One region of the Vibrio apostichopi genome, then DNA from elsewhere that is predicted to be linked to it. Evidence: riboswitches for the same ligand, from Rfam matches in the RefSeq annotation. Region 1 holds a riboswitch; each other region holds the start of a gene.
The links. A riboswitch is a leader RNA that binds a small molecule or an ion and turns the genes downstream of it on or off. The one in region 1 is predicted to bind thiamine pyrophosphate.
Positions count from the first base shown of each region.

Region 2: another riboswitch for thiamine pyrophosphate. It lies ahead of thiD (bifunctional hydroxymethylpyrimidine kinase/phosphomethylpyrimidine kinase); the one in region 1 lies ahead of thiB (thiamine ABC transporter substrate binding subunit).
Region 3: another riboswitch for thiamine pyrophosphate. It lies ahead of thiC (phosphomethylpyrimidine synthase ThiC); the one in region 1 lies ahead of thiB (thiamine ABC transporter substrate binding subunit).

Region 1 covers NZ_AP028067.1:3,386,742-3,394,293, reverse strand. Annotated here, with positions in the region: gene tamB (autotransporter assembly complex protein TamB) at 1-1,181, shown strand, start outside; gene QUF19_RS15165 (gamma-glutamylcyclotransferase family protein) at 1,236-1,592, shown strand; gene fbp (class 1 fructose-bisphosphatase) at 1,679-2,689, opposite strand; gene mpl (UDP-N-acetylmuramate:L-alanyl-gamma-D-glutamyl-meso-diaminopimelate ligase) at 2,960-4,318, shown strand; gene QUF19_RS15150 (flavin prenyltransferase UbiX) at 4,356-4,979, shown strand; TPP riboswitch at 5,023-5,142, shown strand; gene thiB (thiamine ABC transporter substrate binding subunit) at 5,196-6,188, shown strand; gene thiP (thiamine/thiamine pyrophosphate ABC transporter permease ThiP) at 6,272-7,552, shown strand, end outside.
Region 2 covers NZ_AP028068.1:1,321,868-1,329,419, reverse strand. Annotated here, with positions in the region: gene QUF19_RS22900 (ABC transporter substrate-binding protein) at 1-754, opposite strand, end outside; gene QUF19_RS22895 (ABC transporter permease) at 875-1,690, opposite strand; gene QUF19_RS22890 (ABC transporter ATP-binding protein) at 1,683-2,462, opposite strand; gene thiD (bifunctional hydroxymethylpyrimidine kinase/phosphomethylpyrimidine kinase) at 2,452-3,336, opposite strand; TPP riboswitch at 3,435-3,546, opposite strand; gene QUF19_RS22880 (DMT family transporter) at 3,645-4,562, opposite strand; gene QUF19_RS22875 (helix-turn-helix domain-containing protein) at 4,640-5,380, opposite strand; gene QUF19_RS22870 (DUF2999 family protein) at 5,592-5,843, opposite strand; gene QUF19_RS22865 (ElyC/SanA/YdcF family protein) at 5,951-7,048, opposite strand; gene QUF19_RS22860 (glutathione S-transferase family protein) at 7,544-7,552, shown strand, end outside.
Region 3 covers NZ_AP028067.1:3,727,762-3,735,313, forward strand. Annotated here, with positions in the region: gene QUF19_RS16760 (thiamine phosphate synthase) at 1-966, opposite strand, end outside; gene thiC (phosphomethylpyrimidine synthase ThiC) at 966-2,915, opposite strand; TPP riboswitch at 3,045-3,143, opposite strand; gene crcB (fluoride efflux transporter CrcB) at 3,206-3,589, opposite strand; gene QUF19_RS16775 (multicopper oxidase family protein) at 3,690-5,072, opposite strand; tRNA gene QUF19_RS16780 (tRNA-Trp) at 5,924-6,000, opposite strand; tRNA gene QUF19_RS16785 (tRNA-Asp) at 6,061-6,137, opposite strand; rRNA gene rrf (5S ribosomal RNA) at 6,205-6,320, opposite strand; rRNA gene QUF19_RS16795 (23S ribosomal RNA) at 6,418-7,552, opposite strand, start outside.

The DNA.
Region 1 (7,552 bases):
TTGAGAGTGATTTAAAAGTAAAAGGCTCTTTGATGCATCCTCAAGTCTTTGGTCAATTTTCTGTTGATGGTATTCAAGTCAAAGGCGATGTCACGCCAGTGGATATTAAAGGCGGCCGCATTGACCTCGATTTTGACGGCTACAGCGCCAAGTTGGATGCCAATGTTGAAACACCGGATGGCCATCTTGATATTGAGGGTTCCGGGGACTGGCAGGATCTTCAAGCATGGCACTCTAACGTGAGAGTCTTTGCTGACGAGTTGATGGTTGATATCCCACCGATGGTTAAGGTTAAGGTTGTTCCTGACATGACCATTGATGTCACGCCTGAGCTTGCAAAAATTACGGGTGATATTGCATTGCCTTGGGGACGTATTGTTGTCGAAGACTTACCACCGTCAGCGGTTGGCGTCTCTTCTGATCAAGTTATCTTGAATAAAGATCTTGAGCCAGAAAACGAAGACACGATTCCATTCAATGTGATGACCAATATTAATATCTCAATTGGTGATGACTTTAAACTTTCCGCTTTCGGCCTTGAAGGTGAGTTGGTTGGTAAGCTTAATGTCGCTCAAAAAGATCAAGGCCCATTCATTACCGGTGAAGTGAACATCGTCGATGGTACTTACCAATCATTCGGACAAGATCTGTTGATCGAAGAGGGTAAGATTCTAATGAATGGTCCTCCGGATCAGCCATACGTAGCAATCAACGCGATACGTAACCCTGACAACACACAGGATGACGTGACCGCCGGTATTCGAGTGACTGGCCCGGCGACAGAGCCGACCATCGAGATTTATTCTGACCCTGCGATGCCTCAAGCAAATGCGCTGTCTTATATTTTGCGTGGCCAAGATATTGATGGTGAGTCGAGCGGTTCGATGACTACCACCTTAATTGGCTTGAGCTTGGCGAAAAGCGGTAAGGTTGTCGGCGAAATTGGCGAAGCGTTTGGTGTGCAAGATTTACAACTGGATACCGCAGGTTCTGGGGATGACTCGCAAGTAACGGTAAGTGGCTATATTCTGCCTGGTTTACAGGTGAAGTATGGCGTGGGTATCTTTAACTCGTTAGGTGAGTTTACCGTTCGTTACCGACTGATGCAGGATCTCTATGTTGAAGCCGTATCAGGTCTAGACAGTGCAGTGGACCTTCTTTATCAATTTGAGTTTGAGTAGATAATGTTTCAGCCATTCATCGAAGCTCCGGTGTGAATGGCTTGTGGAGGGTTTATGCAGCATCTTGTGTTCGTCTATGGCACGTTGAGACAAGGCCAATCCAATCATCACTATTTGCAGCATTGTGAGTTGTTGGGGCGCTTTGATACACCAGATACATTTGCCCTTTTTGATTTAGGTGCCTATCCGGCGATGATTTTTGGAAAGAAAAGTGTCGCTGGCGAGGTCTATATCATTAACGACGAAATTTTGGAGTCGCTCGATCGGCTAGAAGATGTTCCTGTTGAGTATCGTCGCGAGCAAATAGAGACTATATTTGGATTAGTATGGGTATATTTGTATCAGCTTGATCTAACAGCTAATAAAGAAATACTTTCGGGTGACTGGTGTAAGCGGGACAACCCTCAGTAGCTATGTGTTTTGAGTGATCAAACAAAAAGCCAGCATGTGAATGCTGGCTTTTTTAATAGCGTTATTTTGAGAAATAAACGAGAGGATTAGTCTTGGTTAAGTTCAAGAAACTCTTCTACTTTACGAACCATGTCTGTTGAACCAACAAAGAAAGGTACACGTTGGTGTAACTCTGTTGGTTTGATATCCATGATACGTTGAACACCGTCTGAAGCGATACCACCAGCCTGTTCCATAAGGAAAGCAATTGGGTTGCACTCGTAAAGCAAACGCAGCTTACCTTGAGGGTGGCTTTGTGTGCTTGGGTATAAGTAGATACCGCCTTTGAGCAGGTTACGGTGGAAATCTGATACTAGAGAACCAATGTAACGAGAGGTGTAAGGGCGGTTGTCACTCGGCTCATCTTCTTGGCAGTACTTAATGTACTTTTTAACACCCGTTGGGAAGCGGAAGTAGTTACCTTCGTTGATCGAGTAAATCTTGCCTTCATCAGGGATCATCATGTTTTCATGAGATAGACAGAAGGTACCCAGTGATGGATCGTAGGTGAAGCCATTTACGCCAGCGCCTGTTGTGTAAACAAGCATGGTTGAAGAACCGTAAATTACGTAACCTGCGGCAACTTGTTTGTGTCCAGGTTGTAGGAAATCTTCTTGTGTTGGCGGAGTACCAATCGGAGATACTCGACGGTAGATAGAGAAAATTGTACCAACCGATACATTCACATCAATGTTTGAAGATCCATCAAGTGGATCCATCAGCACGACGTATTTTGCGTTTTTGTTGAGCTCTTTATTGAAGGCAACGGCTTCGTCTTCTTCTTCACTCGCCACACCACAAACTTGGTCTCGGGCTTCAAGTGCAGCTTTAAACTTGTCGTTCGCGTATAGGTCTAGCTTTTGTTGCTCTTCACCTTGAACGTTGTCTGTACCAACAGCGCCAGTAATGTCGACAAGACCTGCTTTGTTAATTTCGCGGTTAACAATTTTCGCAGCAAGACGAATTGATGACAAAAGGGATGATAGATCACCGCTTGCATGGGGGAAGTCATTTTGTTTTGCAACAATGAATTCACCAAGGGTGCGCATCTCAGACATGTTATTTCCTTAAACTTCTCTGAATATTAGGGGGGATTTGAGCACTTTAGAATTAGCCTCTTATATGGGCTTTATTCATCTAGACGCTTACCTAAATTCTAAAGGTTAGATCTTTTTAATGGTAATGAACTAAGCGACACAGATCTCACTTACTATGTCGACTAAATTTGTTTTGCATTGTGACTCGCTTTTAATCGCCATTTAATGATAATGAGTGCAAGTAGTTTGATTTAGACATGGCTCATTTAGCCAAGCGTTTGGAAGCAATATATGCATATTCATATCTTAGGAATTTGTGGCACCTTCATGGGTGGTGCTGCGGTATTGGCTCGTCAATTAGGTCACAAGGTTACTGGTAGTGACGCGAATGTTTACCCTCCAATGAGCACCTTGTTGGAGTCTCAGGGGATTGAGATTATTGAAGGGTTCGACCCGAGCCAATTAGAACCAAGACCTGACTTGGTGGTCATTGGCAATGCGATGAGCCGTGGCAACCCGTGCGTTGAGTATGTCTTAGATAACAACCTTAGATACACATCAGGACCGCAGTGGTTGCAAGAATTCTTACTGCATGACCGTTGGGTTCTGGCCGTATCAGGTACGCATGGTAAGACCACAACATCGAGCATGCTGGCTTGGATCCTTGAAGATTGCGGTTACGCTCCGGGCTTCCTTGTCGGTGGTGTATTGGGTAACTTTGGTATCTCTGCTCGCCTTGGTGAAAGCATGTTCTTCGTGGTTGAAGCCGACGAATACGACAGTGCTTTTTTTGATAAACGATCTAAGTTTGTTCATTACCACCCAAGAACGTTAGTGATGAACAATCTCGAATTCGACCATGCAGATATCTTTGATGACCTTGAAGCGATCAAGCGACAGTTCCATCATTTGGTTCGCACAGTGCCAAGCAATGGTCGTATTTTCTCACCGAAGCAAGATACCGCGATCCAAGATGTGTTATCTCGTGGTTGCTGGAGTGAAACTGAGTCGAGTGGTGAACTCGGTGATTGGGATGCCAAGAAGTTAGTTAAAGATGGTTCCAAATTTGAGGTGTTCTTCCAAGGCGAATGTGTTGGAACCGTAGACTGGGATTTGGTTGGCGATCATAACGTAAGCAATGCTCTGATGGCGATAGCGGCGGCAAGACATGTTGGTGTTACGCCTGACTTAGGGTGCGAATCACTGGCGACGTTCATTAATACCAAGCGTCGCTTAGAGTTTAAAGGCGAAGTAGCAGGTGTTTCTGTCTATGACGATTTTGCACATCATCCTACAGCGATTGAACTTACGCTCGGTGGCTTACGTAATAAGGTCGACACAAAGAAAATCATTGCCGTTTTAGAGCCTCGTTCCGCCACCATGAAGCGCGGTGTGCACAAAGAAACCTTGGCTGATTCGCTCAAGCAGGCGGATTCTACCTACTTATTCCAACCGGATAACATTGATTGGTCTGTACAAGACGTTGCCGATGCGTGCCATCAACCCGCGCACGTAAGTGATGACATGGATGCATTCGTTGCTAAAATTGTTTCAGAGGCACAAGCGGGCGACCAAATCTTGGTAATGAGTAATGGTGGCTTTGGTGGTATTCACCAGAAACTGTTGGATGCGTTGGCACTCAAGGGCTAACGGATCCAAGACCTTATAATTTGAAGTAATTGAGAACATGACAAAACACGATAAAGCTATAACCCTCGCTTTCACTGGCGCATCTGGTGCGCCTTACGGACTGCGTTTACTTGAATGCTTATTAGCGGCAGATTATCAGGTCTATTTACTGATATCGTCGGCAGCGCGAGTGGTGTTGGCGACAGAGCATGAACTTAAGTTACCTGCTGGGCCAGATGCTGCGAAACAAGCTTTAGTTAAGCATTTAGGTTGCGCCCCAGAAAAGCTGGTGGTGTGTGGCAAAGATGATTGGTTCTCACCGGTTGCCTCTGGTTCTGCAGCGCCGAAGCAGATGGTCGTTTGTCCATGTTCAGCGGGAAGCTTGGCTTCAATTGCTCATGGCTTATCAGATAATCTGATCGAGCGAGCAGCAGATGTGGTTATGAAAGAGCGAGGTCAGCTGTTGTTGGTGGTTCGTGAGACGCCATTTTCTACGTTGCACTTAGAGAACATGCACAAACTTTCGACCATGGGCGTCACGATCATGCCTGCGGCTCCGGGTTTTTATCACCAACCTAAGTCGATCGAAGATCTGGTCGATTTTATGGTGGCGCGAATTCTGGATCATCTTGGTATCGAGCAAGGTTTAGTGCCACGTTGGGGTTACGATCAACGTAATTGATCCAAACTTGATAGCTTATTGTTAAAATTCGAATTACAATTCTGAACACTCATCGGGGAGCGAACCATTCAAATAGTGAATGCGAGCTGAGATCAAGCAAGTGCTTGGGACCCGTAAACCTGAACCAGATAATGCTGGCGTAGGAATTGAGTTAGGAACAACTTCTACCGTTCTCCTCCCTCAAACCTGTGCCGCTCAGACCATGGAGAGCGTCCAGTGAAATTCACATTAACAACCCTTGCTGTTACTACAGCCATCTCTTTTTCTGCCGTTGCTGCAGACAATACTCTAACTGTATATACCTATGATTCTTTTGCTGCGGATTGGGGCCCTCGTCCTGCTGTTGAGAAAGCATTTGAAGAAAAGTGTGGCTGTGATGTGAATTTTGTCGCGCTAGAAGATGGCGTGTCTATTCTTAACCGCTTGCGTCTTGAAGGTGGTAATAGCAAAGCAGACATCGTGTTAGGCCTAGATAATAATCTAATGGCTGAAGCGAAAGCGACGGGCTTATTGGCTGAACATAGTGTTGATACGTCATCAGTGACACTTCCTAACGGCTGGAACGACAGTACCTTTGTTCCTTATGATTTTGGTTACTTTGCGTTTATCTATAACAAAGAGAAATTAGCAAATCCGCCTAAGAGTTTGAAAGAATTGGTTGAGCAGCGTGACGACCTCAAGGTTATCTACCAAGACCCACGTACTTCAACGCCAGGTCAAGGCATGATGCTATGGATGAAGTCTGTTTATGGTGATGAAGCGACAGACGCGTGGAAGAAGCTCGCTCAGAAAACGGTTACTGTGACTAAAGGTTGGTCTGAGGCTTACTCTATGTTCCTAGAAGGCGAGTCGGACTTAGTCCTGTCTTACACGACTTCTCCGGCTTACCACATCATTGCAGAAAGTGATTCTAAGTACGCAGCAGCAAGCTTTGAAGAAGGTCATTACACTCAAGTCGAAGTGGCAGCTAAGGTCAAAGGCAGCAAGAACGAAAAGCTGGCTGATGAATTTATGGCATTTATCCTGAGTGACGAGTTCCAATCAGCGATGCCAACGGGTAACTGGATGTACCCAGTGACCGACATCGAACTACCAAAAGGGTTCGAGCAGTTAACGGTACCGCAGAAAGCTCTGAGCTTTACGCCTGAAGAAATCGCCGCTAAGCGCAAGCCTTGGATCCGTGAATGGCAGAGTGCACTTACTTTTTAACGTATTTTAAAAAATTAGCTTTCTGTATTTAAAGGTTCGTTCGATATACTTTGAGCGAACTATTTACGGTAAAAAATCAATTTATGATAAAGAGAACACCTAAGGTCGGGATCTGGGTTGCGATACTCATTACCGCCTTCGTGGTTTCAGCAGTTGGGGCATTGCTTAGCAATGCCCCTTCTCTTGATATCAGCCAAGTATGGTCCGACCCTTACTATTGGCATGTAACGAAATTCAGTTTTTATCAAGCGACGTTCTCAACTTTACTGAGTGTTGGCTTTGCTATACCCATTGCGCACGCTCTGTGTCGCAGGCAATTTTTTGGACGAGCTCTGTTGCTCAGGCTGTTCGCGTCGACCTTGGTTCTGCCTGTGTTGGTCGGTGTATTTGGCTTGCTCGCGATTTATGGCAACAGTGGCTGGTTAGCTAAATTTTTGGCTAACTTCGACATTGAATTGCCATTCTCGATTTATGGTTTGAATGGCATTTTGCTCGCGCATGTCTTCTTTAATTTGCCTTATGCTAGCCGTCTGCTTTTACAGGCTTTGGATACCGTGCCTGCCGAGCAGCACAAGCTGTGTGCTCATTTGGGTATGAGTCACTGGAATAAATTTAAATGGGTCGAATGGCCGCGTTTAAGGCAACAACTGCCACATGTTTGTGGTTTGGTCTTCATGTTGTGTTTTACTAGCTTTGCTACCGTGATGGCTCTTGGCGGCGGCCCGAAATCGACCACTATCGAGCTAGCCATCTATCAAGCGATTAAATTCGATTTTGGCCTGCAAGCGGGTGCGTTACTCGCAATATGGCAAATGCTGTTGTGTGGTGTATTAGCGGTGAGTATTCAACGCCTATCTAAACCTATTTCAGTGACGGCCAGTCAGCTGTCGGAAGAGAAATATTTGGTTAAGGACAGCTGGTGGTCAAAAGCTTGGGATAGCTTTTGGATCATCGTAGTCTCAATGCTGGTATTGCCGCCTTTAGCTATGGTTATCTTTAGTGGTATTAACTCACAAGCTTTAACTGTGCTCAGCAGTGAACCGTTTTGGGCAGCGTTAATGACTTCGGTTCGTGTCGCTTCCTTGGCCAGTGTTATCGCCGTTTTTATTGGTATTGCGATATTGCTGACCAGTCGTGCATGGCGCTTGCAGAACAAGAATTTTAGAGCCGATAAAATCGAGTTGATTGGCACTATTATTTTAGTGACGCCGGGGCTAGTGATCAGTACTGGTCTCTTCTTATTGTTGCGTTCATTTACCGATGTGTTCAGCTTGGCTTTCTTTATTGTGATCGCCGTGAACAGCTTGATGGCACTACCTTATGTGATTAAAACCTTAGCTCAACCTATGCTGCACCTGTCTCAG
Region 2 (7,552 bases), on a different replicon from region 1:
ATGACTCTTGTGGGTGGTTCACAATGTAAGTTGTTGCTTGCTCAAGTGCTTTGTTGAACGCTTTGATCGCTTCATCGTCGTGCTGCTTTGCGTTCGCAACAAAGATCAGCTCATCGTAAGCTGGCACACCGTGCTCTTCTGGGAAGAATGCCTTCGCTTTAAAGCCTTCAAGTGCTAACTGGTTAGTTTCGAAGTTACGTAAGCCACCCCAAATTGCATCTACCTTGCCCGATGCCAATGAAGACGACAGCGCCCAGCCGACATTGATGGTTTGCACGTCTGTAAACGCAACATTTTCTTGCGCTAGCATGGTGCCGATCGTCGCTTCTTCGTTACCCGCAATCGCAATACCGATCTTCTTGCCTTTCAGATCCGCTAATGAATCGTTCTTGCCGTTATCCAAAACCATCAGCGTGTTCAGTGGTGTTGCGATCAGGGTTGATGCGCGAACTAAAGGTAAGCCTGCTGCTACATCCATAGTTAGGCTTGGTTGGTAGGTTACGGCTAAATCGACCTTACCTGCTGCGACCAATTTCGCTGGTGTGCTTGGGTCGGCAGGCTCTTGGATTTCAACGTCTAAGCCTTGCTCAGCAAAGTAACCACGCTCTTGAGCGATAACAATCGGGCCATGGTTCGGGTTCACAAACCAATCCAACATCAGTGTCAGTTTCTTTTGTTCAGAATCCGCTAGAGCATGACCTGAAACCAATGAAGCAAGCAGTGCCACTGCACCTATCAATTTTGTATTTTTCACAGTTAACCTTTCCTTTTGAATATTATTCTTATGTTTATAGAGCTAATTTTTAACGAAGTTTTGTTTAGATAAATAGCCTTGAGCGAAGCTTTATTAAACAAAGAGTTATTGAGCGAGCCATCATTGGTTTTCCCAAGGGATGGCCTTTTTGAGTAATTTATCGGTGACAAAATAGAGCGAGATAGACAGCACCGCCAAGATGAACAAGGCCGCAAACATCTCGTCGATGATCATGCGCGCGTTGGCCTGCAGCATTAGGTAACCTAACCCTTCACTCGAACCCACCCACTCCCCGACCACTGCGCCAATTGGAGCAATCACCACAGCAACACGAATACCAGATGCCAGTGTTGGCAGTGCAGCCGGCAGTTGGATATAACGCAGTAGTTGCCATTTCGATGCCCCCATCGTCTTAGCAAGATCTAGGTAACCTGTCGGTGTATTACGCAAGCCGTCGTAACAACATGTGGTCACGGGGAAGAAGATAATGATCGCCGCCATCACGACTTTTGAGGCGATGCCATAACCAAGCCACAGCATCAACACAGGCGCGATCGCAAATACAGGGATCGCTTGGCTCGCAATTAAGATAGGCAACAACCAACGTTTCAGCGGTTCGAACATCAACATCTGCAGGGCGAAAAACAGCCCCATAGATAAACCAAGCAATAGACCAAGTAAGATCTCCTGCGCAGTCACCCAAGTGTGCTTGAGTAACACATCGTAGCGTTCGATGAGCTTGATGAAGACTTCTGCAGGCGCTGGCAGAATGAAGCTCGGCATCTCGAAGATAACCACCACCATTTGCCATAAGCCCAGAATCACAGCACCGCTGATGAGCAAACGCATAACGGGATTCATCTGGCGAGGGCGTTCAGTGCTAGCCTTTATGTCGGTTGAACGAGCCCCAACTTCACTTCGCGTTAGATCATTCATAATCACGCTCCAACTGCTCTAAGATGGCTTGTTGTAACTCTGCACATTCCCCATCTAGTACTCTTGGTGTAGCGGTATTAGGCACAGACAGTGACTGAGCACTTGCAGGCGTGCCTTGTAACACATACAAGTTATCCGCCAAACGCACCGCTTCTTGTGGATCATGAGTGATCAACACAACGGTTTTATCTCTTAACAGTTCACACGCTAAACTTTGCAACTTGTGTCTTGTTACTGCATCCAACGCAGAGAAAGGCTCATCCATCAGCACGACTGGCTTGTCTTGCATTAAGGTTCGAGCCAAAGCGACACGCTGGCGCATACCGCCAGACAATTGATCCGGCATCGCATTCGCGTAGTCAGCCAGACCAACCGAAGTCAGCAACTCCAATGCTTGGTTGGTTTGAGCTTGTTTATGAGATGCTTGGCTTTGATGCTTGTCTGCGGGATTTTGAAAGCGATGACTGAGGCACACATTGTCGATAACCGACAGCCATGGCAGTAACAAATCTTGCTGCGCCATGTAAGCGATGCGATCCGTTAAAGGCCGTTCATCGGACGTTGCCAATGTGCCCTGCCATTCAACCTTGTCGTCCAACAAACCTGCCAGATAACGCAACACCGTGGTTTTTCCGCAACCACTTCGACCCAGCAACACCGTCCACTTACCTGCGTTTAAGCTAAGCGACAATCCCGATAAGGTTGCGTGCTCGCTATCGCGGTAACGTAAGGTCGCGTTGCTGAGTTGAACGCCAATCGTATTAACGGACATTACCGTGTCCAGCGAAGAAGTGGTTTACCGGGCCATGGCCTTGACCGATTTGTAGCTCATCAGCATGAGCAATAGCGTGAGAAATGTATTGTTTGCCAAGGTCGACAGCTTGCGTAAGCGTGTTGCCTTGAGCCAAGAAAGAAGCAATGGCAGAAGAGAGCGTACAACCTGTGCCATGGGTGTTTTTGGTAGGAAAACGCTTTGCGCTAATCAAAGCAGACGTGGTTGGCAGAATCAGTAAGTCGTTACTGTTTTCGTCCTTCTCCAAGTGGCCGCCTTTTAGAAGTACCGCTTTTGCACCCAAAGCACGCAGGTCTTCAATCATACCCTGCATTTCAGCTTCGCTTTCAGGGACTGCTTTACCCGTGAGCGCTGCGCCTTCTGGCAAGTTAGGGGTAATGATGTCTGCCAGAGGAATCAGTTCTTGCTTTAGCGTTGTAATCGCAGCGTTTTCTAAAAGAAGGTCACCACTGGTTGCGACCATTACAGGGTCAATCACCAAGTGCTTAGGTTGGTATTGTTTAATTTTGTCCGCAACGACTTTAATGATTTGCGCATCTGCCAACATGCCGACTTTTACTGCCACGATATTGAGATCAGTAAACACCGCATCTAACTGGCTCGCGACATGATCAAGTGGGATTGGAAAAATGGCTGAAACGCCTTGGGTGTTCTGCGAAGTGATTGCGGTAATCACCGAACAAGCAAAACTACCGGTTGCAGACATAGCCTTAATATCAGCTTGAATGCCCGCACCACCGCCGCTGTCAGAGCCTGCAATGGTTAAAACAATTGGAGTATTGATCGACGAAGATCGATCTATTGGTGCATGAGTATTGCTAGGTGATACTTGAGAATTGGAATGCTGTGTCATGGTCGCTCCTACTGTCTAAAAGACGTAAGAGAACCGAACTTTGGCCGCAGAGAGAGTGTGGAGGTGAAACCAATCAAAGTACATTGATGAACCACGTAGGCAAAGTAATCATAGTTCCCTACGCCAGTGTTAACTGAATCAGGTTCAACGGGTCTCGAATAACGATCTCAGCACACACCAAATAAGGTATATGCCCCCCGACTATTGATAGCGATAGTAACAGCACTCTCACAACTGAGATACTGATTTTATTCAATTATAAGAATTACACATGAAAAAATTTCAATTAGGCTCAACAAAACAAATACTTATAACGTTCCTTTAGATGGCTTCGACTGTATAAACAAGCACAGCACAATCAGAGACATACCTAGCCAGCCTGTAAAAGGAATCAGCTCACCGACAACACAGACGGCAAGCACCGCTGCAACAACGGGCTCAAGCAAGGTAATCAAGTTAGCACTGCTCGCGGTGACATGTCGCAGGCCAAAACTGAAGGCGATATAACCCATGCATTGAGGAATTAACGCCAAGTAACTCACGACCAATATATTGGTATTCGACGCGAACAGGTTATCCCCTGTAAACCAAAGCGTTGGCAGTAATAGCATTGCACCTAAACCAAATATGCTGCCCATCGCCGCTTGCGATTCAATACCTTCGTCTATCAAAGCCTTCGTCGCCCATGAATAAATGGCGTAACACAGGCCAGCAACCAAACCTAATCCAATACCCAAAAGCTTCAGTTCGTCGCCAGATTCACTCGCCGATGACGACTCAGAAAACACCAATAACCCAATACCCACCACGCCAATAGCAAAGCTCGTTAACCAGCGTTTGTTGATATTATTCTTTTTGCTGATAAGACACTCTAAGAGAGCAGAGAAGAACGGCGCTGTAGCAATCGACACGACCGTACCAATCGCCACACCAGATAACTTCATAGATGAATAGAAAGCCAAAGGATAAACCGCCAAAGCCAACGCACTCACCGCTAGCAATTTCTTGTTCAGCAAAAGCTTGTCGAGTGCGGATTGGATCTTTCGAAACGCTAGGCCTGCTTGCAGTAAGCCACCAACACCCATTGAAAACGCACCAATCGCCAATGGGCTGAGATCAGGCGCGAAGCTTGCGGCTGTGCCTGTCGTACCCCACAACACAGAAGCAAACAGTATGGCTAAAATACCACTTTGGAATTCGTTAACACGATTGATGGCGAGATTCATTGCTATTACCCAGTTCATTTTCATTTCTGAATTAGATAATAGTGAAGATGCTATGAAGTTAGTTTGCAGAACGGACGCTATTGTTGTTTTGAAAGACTCTCTTTCATCGAGCCTAAAAACGCTCTTGGAGACATTCCAAAGTGCTGAGAGAAACGGCGACTGAACGCAGACACATCAGTATACCCAACGTTTTCAGCGATCAACTGGACAGGCAAATCGGTATGGCTTAACAAGGCTTGCGCTTTCTCCATACGATATCGAGTGATGTATTTAAGCGCACTGATACCAAGGCACTCTTTAAATCGTTTCTTAAACTGAGTGGGGCTCAAACACGCCGTTTCTGCGAGCTGCGAAATTGAGAGAGGCTGGGCGTAATTATCCGCAATGAGCCTTTGCACCGCACGAATACGCGGGTCGATGCTTTTACTTACTTGTTGTTGCTCTAACAGTAGTGAGAACACATCCAATATTGACGATTCAATGCCACTGTCGACTTGATATTCCAACTGCTTCTCAACGAACAGCAAGAAGCTCATCAAAGGTGGCGTAATCGCAAATACAGAGAGATCTTGATCTAACAAATGCTGAGGCAACACAGCCATATCAGCAACAATAAACCGTGCTGCTTCGTCCGCTTTAAACGCATGAGCCGTAGTAACTGGAATCACCACACACTCGCCCACCGCCACTTTGCCGACGTACCCGACCATCTCAAGGTTGATACTCCCTTGGATCGGCAACACCAATTGGTGATGGCCATCATGAGCATGAGTATTAAATTGCTTGGTGTAAGTTCGAATGCTTAAGCTAGATTTCATGAGCAACACCGGAGTACATTTCGCTAGGTTAAAGTAAGAGAGACAACGTTACATTATCACTTCCCTAGAGTCACACTCAATGCTCATCAAATTCATGCTAGCTAAGTAACAAGATCAAAAAAGGCCGTTAAGACAGCCTATTGCTGAACTTAAACGACCTTTTCATTGAATTTTGATTAAGCTAAGACGATATCAGCTCATTCAAACTCTCTTATTTTTGAAGTTGCTCTTTAGCGGCTTCAACCTTAGAAAAATCTAGGCCAAGCTCTTCAACTGCTTCTTTGATTAGCGCAGGGTTTTGCATTACCTGACCCATCAGCATTTGAAGCTTATCTTGTGGTAAACCAAGTTGGCTGATTGTCGCCATTGCTGCAAGAGGGTTCTCGGTCAACGTCTTGAATATCTCGCTGATCTGCTCGTCGCTGATATTGTTCTCTTTCAACATTGCTAAAATCGGGTTCATTTTTTTGCCTTTGAAACACTAAATTAAGTAGGAGCACAGCATACCATCTAGCTGTGCTCGATTGTACTAACAACTTATACTTTGCCTACTGTGAAGTAACGCTAAGCCTAGCGAGACTCTAATGGGTAAGAACGGTAGCTCCACATGCCATAAGTACGAAGAGCATCACGGTAGATGCCTAATAGCTCACCACCACTCGCTTTCTTAAGATCTTGTAGCGGCTTGTCTGGGTAAGAAACCGTATCGAACGTAATCCCCTGAGGGCCAGTTTGCCAGCTCGCAATTTCAAACAGAGTTTGACCACGACGAACGTGGCTCGCCGAGCTGATAATGGTCGCGTGCTTAATATCATGACGAGCAAGCGCGTAGCTACTGAACAAGGCATTGCCTACCGTGCTGGTCGCGTAGTTCTCTTCAATGATGCGATCTTTACTCACCCCTTTTGAGATAAGCCAATCCGCCATTAACTTACCTTCAGTCTTATGGTTCTTCGGCACGCCGCCGGTTAAGACGATCATCGCGTCTGGGTTGGCTTTAGACATCGCTAATGTCGTTTCAAGACGTTCAATCAAGATGTCATGCATAGAACCATCTGGATTAAGCGCGTAACCCAAAGTGACGATGGCTCCGTGGTCGCTCAACAGCCCCTTATCTGCAGACTCTTTAAGAGGTGTTTCTAGCACACGGTCGACCGTAGCAAAAATACGTTTGATGTCTTCTGCTTTACCCTTATTCAGGCTTTCCAGTTTCTCCATATGCTTGTTGGACTCACTATCATTGCCTTCAAATCTCTGCCAAACCGCAAGGTAAGCGTGAAGATCAACATCATCTGGTGCAACCGTCAGTGCTTGTTCAAACAGCTCAATAGCTCGCTCTGCATTCTTGTTGTAGATCTGAGCGTTCGCTGCCGAGATCAGCAAGTCAGTACGGTAAGGTTCCAGCTGGTAAGCCTCTAACAATCGGTTAGTCACAATTTCCATGTTGCTTGGCATTTTAGCCGTGAAGCCCGCGTGAGAAATTCTTGCCGGAGACTTAAACGCCTGCAACGCATCAAGAAGTAATTGGTCGACAACTTGTCGCTTAGTTACCAACTGCGCGTAATCCGCAGAAGCCTGTACTGCGCCATCGTTAGCAGCAAAAGAATAAGGTGTTGCGCCAAAGGCTAGCATGCCACCAAGAGCGAGGGCGATAATGTTCTTTTTCATGGAAAGATCCTGTGTCGTTAAGTGTTCACATCAGATTTGCTCACCAATGTAAGTCCCTAAGATTAAAAAACCGTGAACCACACCAGAATCTCCGAGGTTTATATTCATTTGTTGCATAAGGTGTGGCAACAGATCACGATTTTGAGCGTCTCAGCAAACCTGTGTATCCAGATAATTCTGAGTTGAAGCAGTGAAAAACAATTATATTGGAATATCTGACTGCGAATTCCATATGCCCTATTCCACCGAAAACCACCCATCACAAATTCAAACTCCGCAGAAACGACACATCCAAGCAGCAACTTTAAGCTCATTTTTTCAACAACTTAAAATTCAACACACCGAATTGTTCTATGTTAATCCTTCCCGAATAACAAAGTTCTAAACGTATGGCCGCTAAATACGAATCGACTTATTTTTAAATAATTCAAAATCAATTATTGAACGATCGTTCAAGTGGTGTTTTAATGAACCACCAATACAAGGAGTTACCCCATGCTTAAG
Region 3 (7,552 bases), 340 kb from region 1:
AATATAGCTTGGGTTGATTTGAACAATGCGCAGCAACTCGTAATAGCCATGAGTCGAGAGACCGATCTTTATACCCGCTTGGCTCAACTGTGAGAGGTTTGATTCTTCAATATCCTCTTGCCCTAAATGAACACCAAAAGCACCATACTTGAGTGCAAGTTGCCAATAATCATTGATAAAAACCTGAGCGTTATGCTCTCGACCAAGCTCGATTGATCGTTCGATTTGTTGTTCTAAGTCCGCTTGCTGCGGGTTTTTAATACGTAGCTGAACAGTGTTGATGCCAAGCTTGAGCAACCTTTCGATCCACTCAACATCATCAACCACTGGGTATAGCCCTAGGCTATTCTTACTCAACTCAGGGAACGAAAGTGATGTTCCTTGATGCGCCCAACCAACACTAATATCCAGTCGCTCATCTTCCAGAACTGGAATTGGAAAGTTTTGGTAATGTGCTGGCCATGTTCCACGTGAAACATTCGATGCTGCGCGAGCTAAAACCAGTGCGTCTTCTAATGGGAATTCCAGCGCCAACAAAGTAAGTAACCAAGCAAAGTGGCCGCGATTATCCAACTCCCGATGAGCTGTAGTTTCACTCTTGATAGCACGATTAGCATCTAGGTGTGACCAGATATCCAGTACAACTGAATCATCTGAGACACCGATATAGATGATATTCGGAGTTTGTATAAAGGCGTCACAAACGTCAGTTAGCGCGACTGAATTACTGTAATCAACAACATGGTTCAATTCCGCTAGCTGACTCTCCGCCAATGAATCAACATCATGGGCAAAGCCAATAGATAACGCCTGCTGAGCATCAACGATAGAGAAGTATTGAGTTGAACTTACGCCCAACTCAACTGCATCGGTTGCTAAGCCTTGTCGCTTAGCAACCAATAGACAGTTCTGCACCTCTCCCGTTAACTCAATATTTTGAGATGGGATGAGTATCTTCACTGTCATTATTCCTCTAGTTGAGCTTCTTTTGCACCTACTGCTGGGTGGTAAAGTTCAGAGCCAGTATCACGAAACTCTTGTGATTTCTGACGCATCCCTTCCAACGGGTTATCCAACATCTTAATCTCGATAGCCTGATCAGCCGCCACTTGTTCAGTGTCTTTCGCATACTCTCGAACTTCTTGAGAAATCTTCATCGAGCAAAACTTAGGACCACACATAGAGCAGAAGTGAGCAACCTTGCCCGACTCTTGTGGTAAAGTTTCATCATGGAAAGAACGCGCGGTTTCCGGATCTAAAGCTAGATTAAATTGGTCTTCCCAACGGAATTCAAAACGTGCTTTAGACAATGCATTATCTCGGATTTGTGCGCCCGGGTGCCCTTTCGCAAGGTCAGCAGCGTGTGCAGCGAGCTTGTAAGTAATCAGTCCAGTCTTCACATCTTCTTTGTTTGGTAAGCCTAGGTGCTCTTTAGGGGTGACATAACAGAGCATCGCACAACCGTACCAACCAATCATGGCTGCACCAATACCTGAGGTAATATGATCGTAACCAGGGGCAATATCTGTCGTCAGTGGGCCTAAAGTATAGAAAGGAGCTTCATGGCAGTGTTCTAACTGCTCGTCCATGTTCTCTTTGATTAAGTGCATTGGCACATGTCCAGGGCCTTCAATGATCACCTGAACGTCGTATTCCCAAGCGACTTTAGTCAACTCACCTAGAGTACGTAACTCTGAGAACTGAGCCTCATCATTGGCATCTGCAATAGAACCCGGACGCAGGCCGTCACCCAATGATAGAGCAACATCGTACTTCGCACAGATCTCACAGATCTCGCGGAAGTGGGTATAAAGGAAGCTCTCTTGGTGATGAGCAAGGCACCATTTCGCTATAATAGAACCGCCACGGGAAACAATGCCGGTCACACGTTTAGCCGTCATCGGAACATAGCGAAGCAACAAACCAGCATGGATAGTGAAGTAGTCAACACCCTGCTCTGCTTGTTCAATCAAGGTATCGCGCATCACTTCCCAGTTAAGGTCTTCGGCTACACCATTCACTTTTTCAAGCGCTTGATACATAGGAACCGTGCCAATTGGTACTGGGCTGTTACGCAGGATCCATTCACGAGTCTCGTGGATATTACGGCCAGTAGAAAGGTCCATTACGGTATCGCCGCCCCAGCGGGTTGACCATACTAGCTTCTCAACTTCCTCTTCAATCGAAGAGCTTACTGAAGAGTTACCGATATTAGCGTTGACCTTCACTAAGAAGTTTCGGCCAATAATCATCGGTTCTGATTCTGGGTGATTGATGTTTGAAGGGATAATAGCTCGACCTTCAGCAACCTCTTTACGTACGAACTCAGGGGTAATTTCTTTCGGTAGGTTCGCGCCAAAGTTATGGCCAGGGTGTTGATGGTTAAGCTGCTCATCAGCGAACTTCTGACGTCCCATATTCTCACGTATGGCAATGTACTCCATCTCAGGCGTGATAATGCCCTGACGAGCATAATGCAATTGGGTAACACATTGGTTATCTGTAGCACGGCGAATTCTAGGTAGGTTGCCGTAGCGAAGGTCGTCTAGGGTTTCATCTTCTAAACGTTCTTTGGTGTAAACAGAGCTTACATCGTCTAACAGTTCCGTATCACCACGCTCTTCAATCCATTGCTCTCGCAACTTAGGAAGACCGCTATACAGGTCTATTTCGTGTGTAGGATCTGTGTAAACACCGGAGGTATCGTAAACTTGAATGGGTGCATTAGGTTCGAATACAGGCTCTTTTTTGCTGCCACCAACTAGGCTATCAGCGAGTGATATTTCTCGTACAGGGACTTGAATGTCCTCTCGAGATCCTTGGATGTAAGCCTTTTTCGAATTTGGGTAAGGTTGTACGGATAAAGAATCAATAAAATTCTTCGCTTCCAGTCTTGCTTGTTTACGACTCGACATAGCATTTTTCCTTGGCTTTTAGCCATTATCTATAGGGATAAAAATGCTTGACGGATTAGATGCTACAAGAGGGATCACGGTAAGAAATACAGTTGTGATCTGGAGATAGATCTCTAGAAGGATTCTAGTTAGATATCTACTCTTGTTCCCTTCGCAGGTATTAGCCTGATCAGGTTCAACGGATCCCGAGTTAACGGTCTCAGCCATATGGCACTCCGACAAGTTCGATCGAGTATATAAAAACGGCTTGGATAAACCAAGCCGAGTTGTTAACAAATCGTAAGAAAGTTTTAAGACTTTATCAAAAATTGGAAGCCGATCCATGCTGCTGAGATGCTGAGAACCACGTTGAGTAACACATTGAGTCCCATCTTAAAGAAAGCGCCCTGCTGCATAAGAAGCACATTATCCATCGAAAATGTAGAAAATGTAGTCAGTGCTCCAAGGAAACCAAGACCGATAATCTGTCTCCATGGTTCTGTCGCCACCATCTCATTCTCAAATGCAGCGATGAGCAAACCCATAATTAAAGAGCCAATTACGTTAACGGTTAGCGTACCGTAAGGAAAACCACGTCCTAGCATCACTACACATAACTCTGAAATCAAATAGCGCGAACAAGCACCAAATGCACCACCAATGGCAATAAAACCTAAAATAGATAACTGACCCATGAATCCTCCCAAACAATAATCCCTATATTCTAGCTTTAACGCCGATAAAAGCGAGGGTAGAAACTAAGAATGCATGCGTAAATATTAAACGTTACAGGTGTCACTTAACTTCAATATATCCCATCAATCCTGTTTTCATGTGCTCAATTACATGACAGTGGTACATCCAGCGTCCTGGGTTATCTGCAACAAATGCAGCTTTAGCTCGGCCATTTTTTCCAAGTAACACTGTATCGGTATGGAAAGGCTCTTCAATTTTTTTACCATCAAGTTCCAATACCGTAAATGTATGACCATGAATATGAATCGGGTGATGATATTGAGTGACGTTCTTAAGATCGAATATGTAAGTCTTACCCAACTCTAAAGTCGCCAACGGTTCAGGAATATTGTCTTTGCTCATCCCCTCCCATGCTCTTTTATTAGTAAGCCAAAACTTAGGCATCGATTTTCCATCTTTGGATACTGGAGAAACAGCGCCTTCCCACTCGAACACAAAATCGATCTCTTCAGCGTTAGCAAGATCTAGGTTAGGTACTGGATTCAATGGTAATACTGGTAATGCTCGATCTTGAGTAAATTCTGAACCTACGACTTCAAATTCACACAAAGAAAATGGGAAACGCCCCTTCATTTGGAGAACGTTAACTCGCTCACCAGCTTTAGGAGCGATCAGTCCGATATCTACACGCATCCCTGGACCAATTTTATGTTGAGTAAGTATATATGGCGTCTTTACAGGATTACCATCAATGGCAATGACCCATGCCTCAGCCCCTTCGATAGCAATAGGGTAAGTGATCGTATTATCGACATTCGCGATACGCAATCTAGTCGTTGCATACTGTTTCAAGTGGTATACAGGTTCATGAACTCCATTCACACTACTCCACTCACCAGGAGTGCCCATACGCGCACTGAGTCGGGGAATCATTAAGTCTTTCCATTGACCCTTTTGATCGATATGCCAATGCTTCAGCATCAATGCATGTTCTTCGTCAAACTGCACTGGAGTACTTTCTTCTACGATAATTAGCCCAACCAAACCCATACCAAGTTGTTTAACGCTATTCATATGTGGGTGATACCAAAATGTGCCAGCATCTGGCGGCGTAAACTCATAAATGAATGTTTCACCTGGCATGATCGGTGGCTGACTTAAGAAGGGAACTCCATCCATTTCGATAGGAATTCTTAAACCATGCCAATGGATAGTCGTCGGTTCTGATAACTTATTCGTAAAACGAATTGTGACCTTTTCATCCTGTCGACATCGAATCGTCGGAGCCGGAATCTGACCATTAAAGGCTAAAACATTGGTGTCAAATCCCGCGACTAACTCAGCCATTGAAGGTTCAGCAGTTAAGTCATAAACATACTTTCCTTGTTCATCAACAGACCGCTTCATTGAACAAGCAGGTAGGACTGTTAGTGCAGATATAGCGAGGGATGATTGAATAAACTTACGACGGGAAATATCCATATTTGTTGCCTTTTAGTAATAACGACCAAAATGTAACAAAATATTGAGAATAATTCTCATAAAGAAGTGGGGATTGTGCTGTTGATTGTTTATAAAAGAGGCTGGGATAAGTGAGTACTTACCTTTTTAAGGTCAAATATCATCCAAAGTAACAAATAATCGTTGAAATATCCCAAATATAGAAAGCCCAAAGACCTCCCTCTTCGACTAGCTATTCAGATATTAAGGAAGCGTTATAGTTCTAATATCAGCATATCCAAATTAGAAGAATTAAGTGAAACCATTAATAAGTAGAAGCGAGTAAAAAGGCTCCAACATTTCTACCAGGATGCGTAGTCTGGAGCCTTAAATTTGGCAAGGTGGGATGAGACGGCACTCAGAATACTCGATCGGACTGGTGTAAAAAGTAACAGGTATAAAAAAAGCCCCAGCATTTCTGCTAAGGCTTCAAATATGGCAGGAGTAGAGGTTTAGACTCCCAACACGCGCTGTTTTGGTAAGTCGGGAAATCCGCAGCTCTGCTAATAGCTATATTAGATTCAGAAAGTAAAAAGGCTCTAGCATTTCTGCTAGAGCCTTAAATATGGTAGGAGTAGAGGTTTAGACTCCCAACATGCGCTGTTTTGGTAAGTCGGGGAATCCGCGGCTCTGCTAATGGTGTATATATAAGATTCATAAAGCAAAAAGGCTCTAGCATTTCTGCTAGAGCCTTAAATATGGCAGGGGTGGAGAGATTCGAACTCCCAACACGCGCTGTTTTGGTAAGTCGGGGAATCCGCTGCTCTGCTAATGTTGTATTATAAGATTCATAAAGCAAAAAGGCTCTAGCATTTCTGCTAGAGCCTTAAATATGGCAGGGGTGGAGAGATTCGAACTCCCAACACGCGGATTTGGAATCCGCTGCTCTGCCAATTGGAGCTACACCCCTAAAACTTTATCTTACTTCAGATTCGAAAAAACCTCGCACTAGGCGAGGTTATCGAATAAGTGGCGGAGTGGACGGGACTCGAACCCGCGACCCCCGGCGTGACAGGCCGGTATTCTAACCAACTGAACTACCACTCCGCAGTGGTCAACTCACTAAGTGAGCGTCCATATCTCCAGGTCGGTCAACCTAAAGATTTAATTTAAAGCCTGGCGATGTCCTACTCTCACATGGGGAAGCCCCACACTACCATCGGCGCTATTGTGTTTCACTTCTGAGTTCGGCATGGAATCAGGTGGGTCCACAATGCTATGGTCGCCAAGCAAATTTTAAAATTCGGAAAGCTAATCTAAAAGTATTTCTCTTCAAACGCATTCAAGGTCTGGTACATCTGAGTCCACAAAACCCCTTGGGTGTTGTATGGTTAAGCCTCACGGGCAATTAGTACAGGTTAGCTCAATGCCTCGCAGCACTTACACACCCTGCCTATCAACGTCGTAGTCTACGACAACCCTTTAGGACACTTATAGTGCCAGGGAAAACTCATCTCAAGGCTCGCTTCCCGCTTAGATGCTTTCAGCGGTTATCGATTCCGAACTTAGCTACCGGGCAATGCCATTGGCATGACAACCCGAACACCAGAGGTTCGTCCACTCCGGTCCTCTCGTACTAGGAGCAGCCCCTTTCAATTTTCCAACGCCCACGGCAGATAGGGACCGAACTGTCTCACGACGTTCTAAACCCAGCTCGCGTACCACTTTAAATGGCGAACAGCCATACCCTTGGGACCGACTTCAGCCCCAGGATGTGATGAGCCGACATCGAGGTGCCAAACACCGCCGTCGATATGAACTCTTGGGCGGTATCAGCCTGTTATCCCCGGAGTACCTTTTATCCGTTGAGCGATGGCCCTTCCATTCAGAACCACCGGATCACTATGACCTGCTTTCGCACCTGCTCGAATTGTCATTCTCGCAGTCAAGCGGGCTTATGCCATTGCACTAACCACACGATGTCCAACCGTGTTTAGCCCACCTTCGTGCTCCTCCGTTACTCTTTGGGAGGAGACCGCCCCAGTCAAACTACCCACCAGGCACTGTCCGTAATCCCGATTCAGGGACCAACGTTAGAACATCAAAACTACAAGGGTGGTATTTCAAGGACGACTCCACCACATCTAGCGACGCGGTTTCATAGTCTCCCACCTATCCTACACATGTAGGTTCAATGTTCAGTGCCAAGCTGTAGTAAAGGTTCACGGGGTCTTTCCGTCTAGCCGCGGGTACACTGCATCTTCACAGCGATTTCAATTTCACTGAGTCTCGGGTGGAGACAGCGTGGCCATCATTACGCCATTCGTGCAGGTCGGAACTTACCCGACAAGGAATTTCGCTACCTTAGGACCGTTATAGTTACGGCCGCCGTTTACCGGGGCTTCGATCAAGAGCTTCGACCGAAGTCTAACCCCATCAATTAACCTTCCGGCACCGGGCAGGCGTCACACCGTATACGTCATCTTACGATTTTGCACAGTGCTGTGTTTTTAATAAACAGT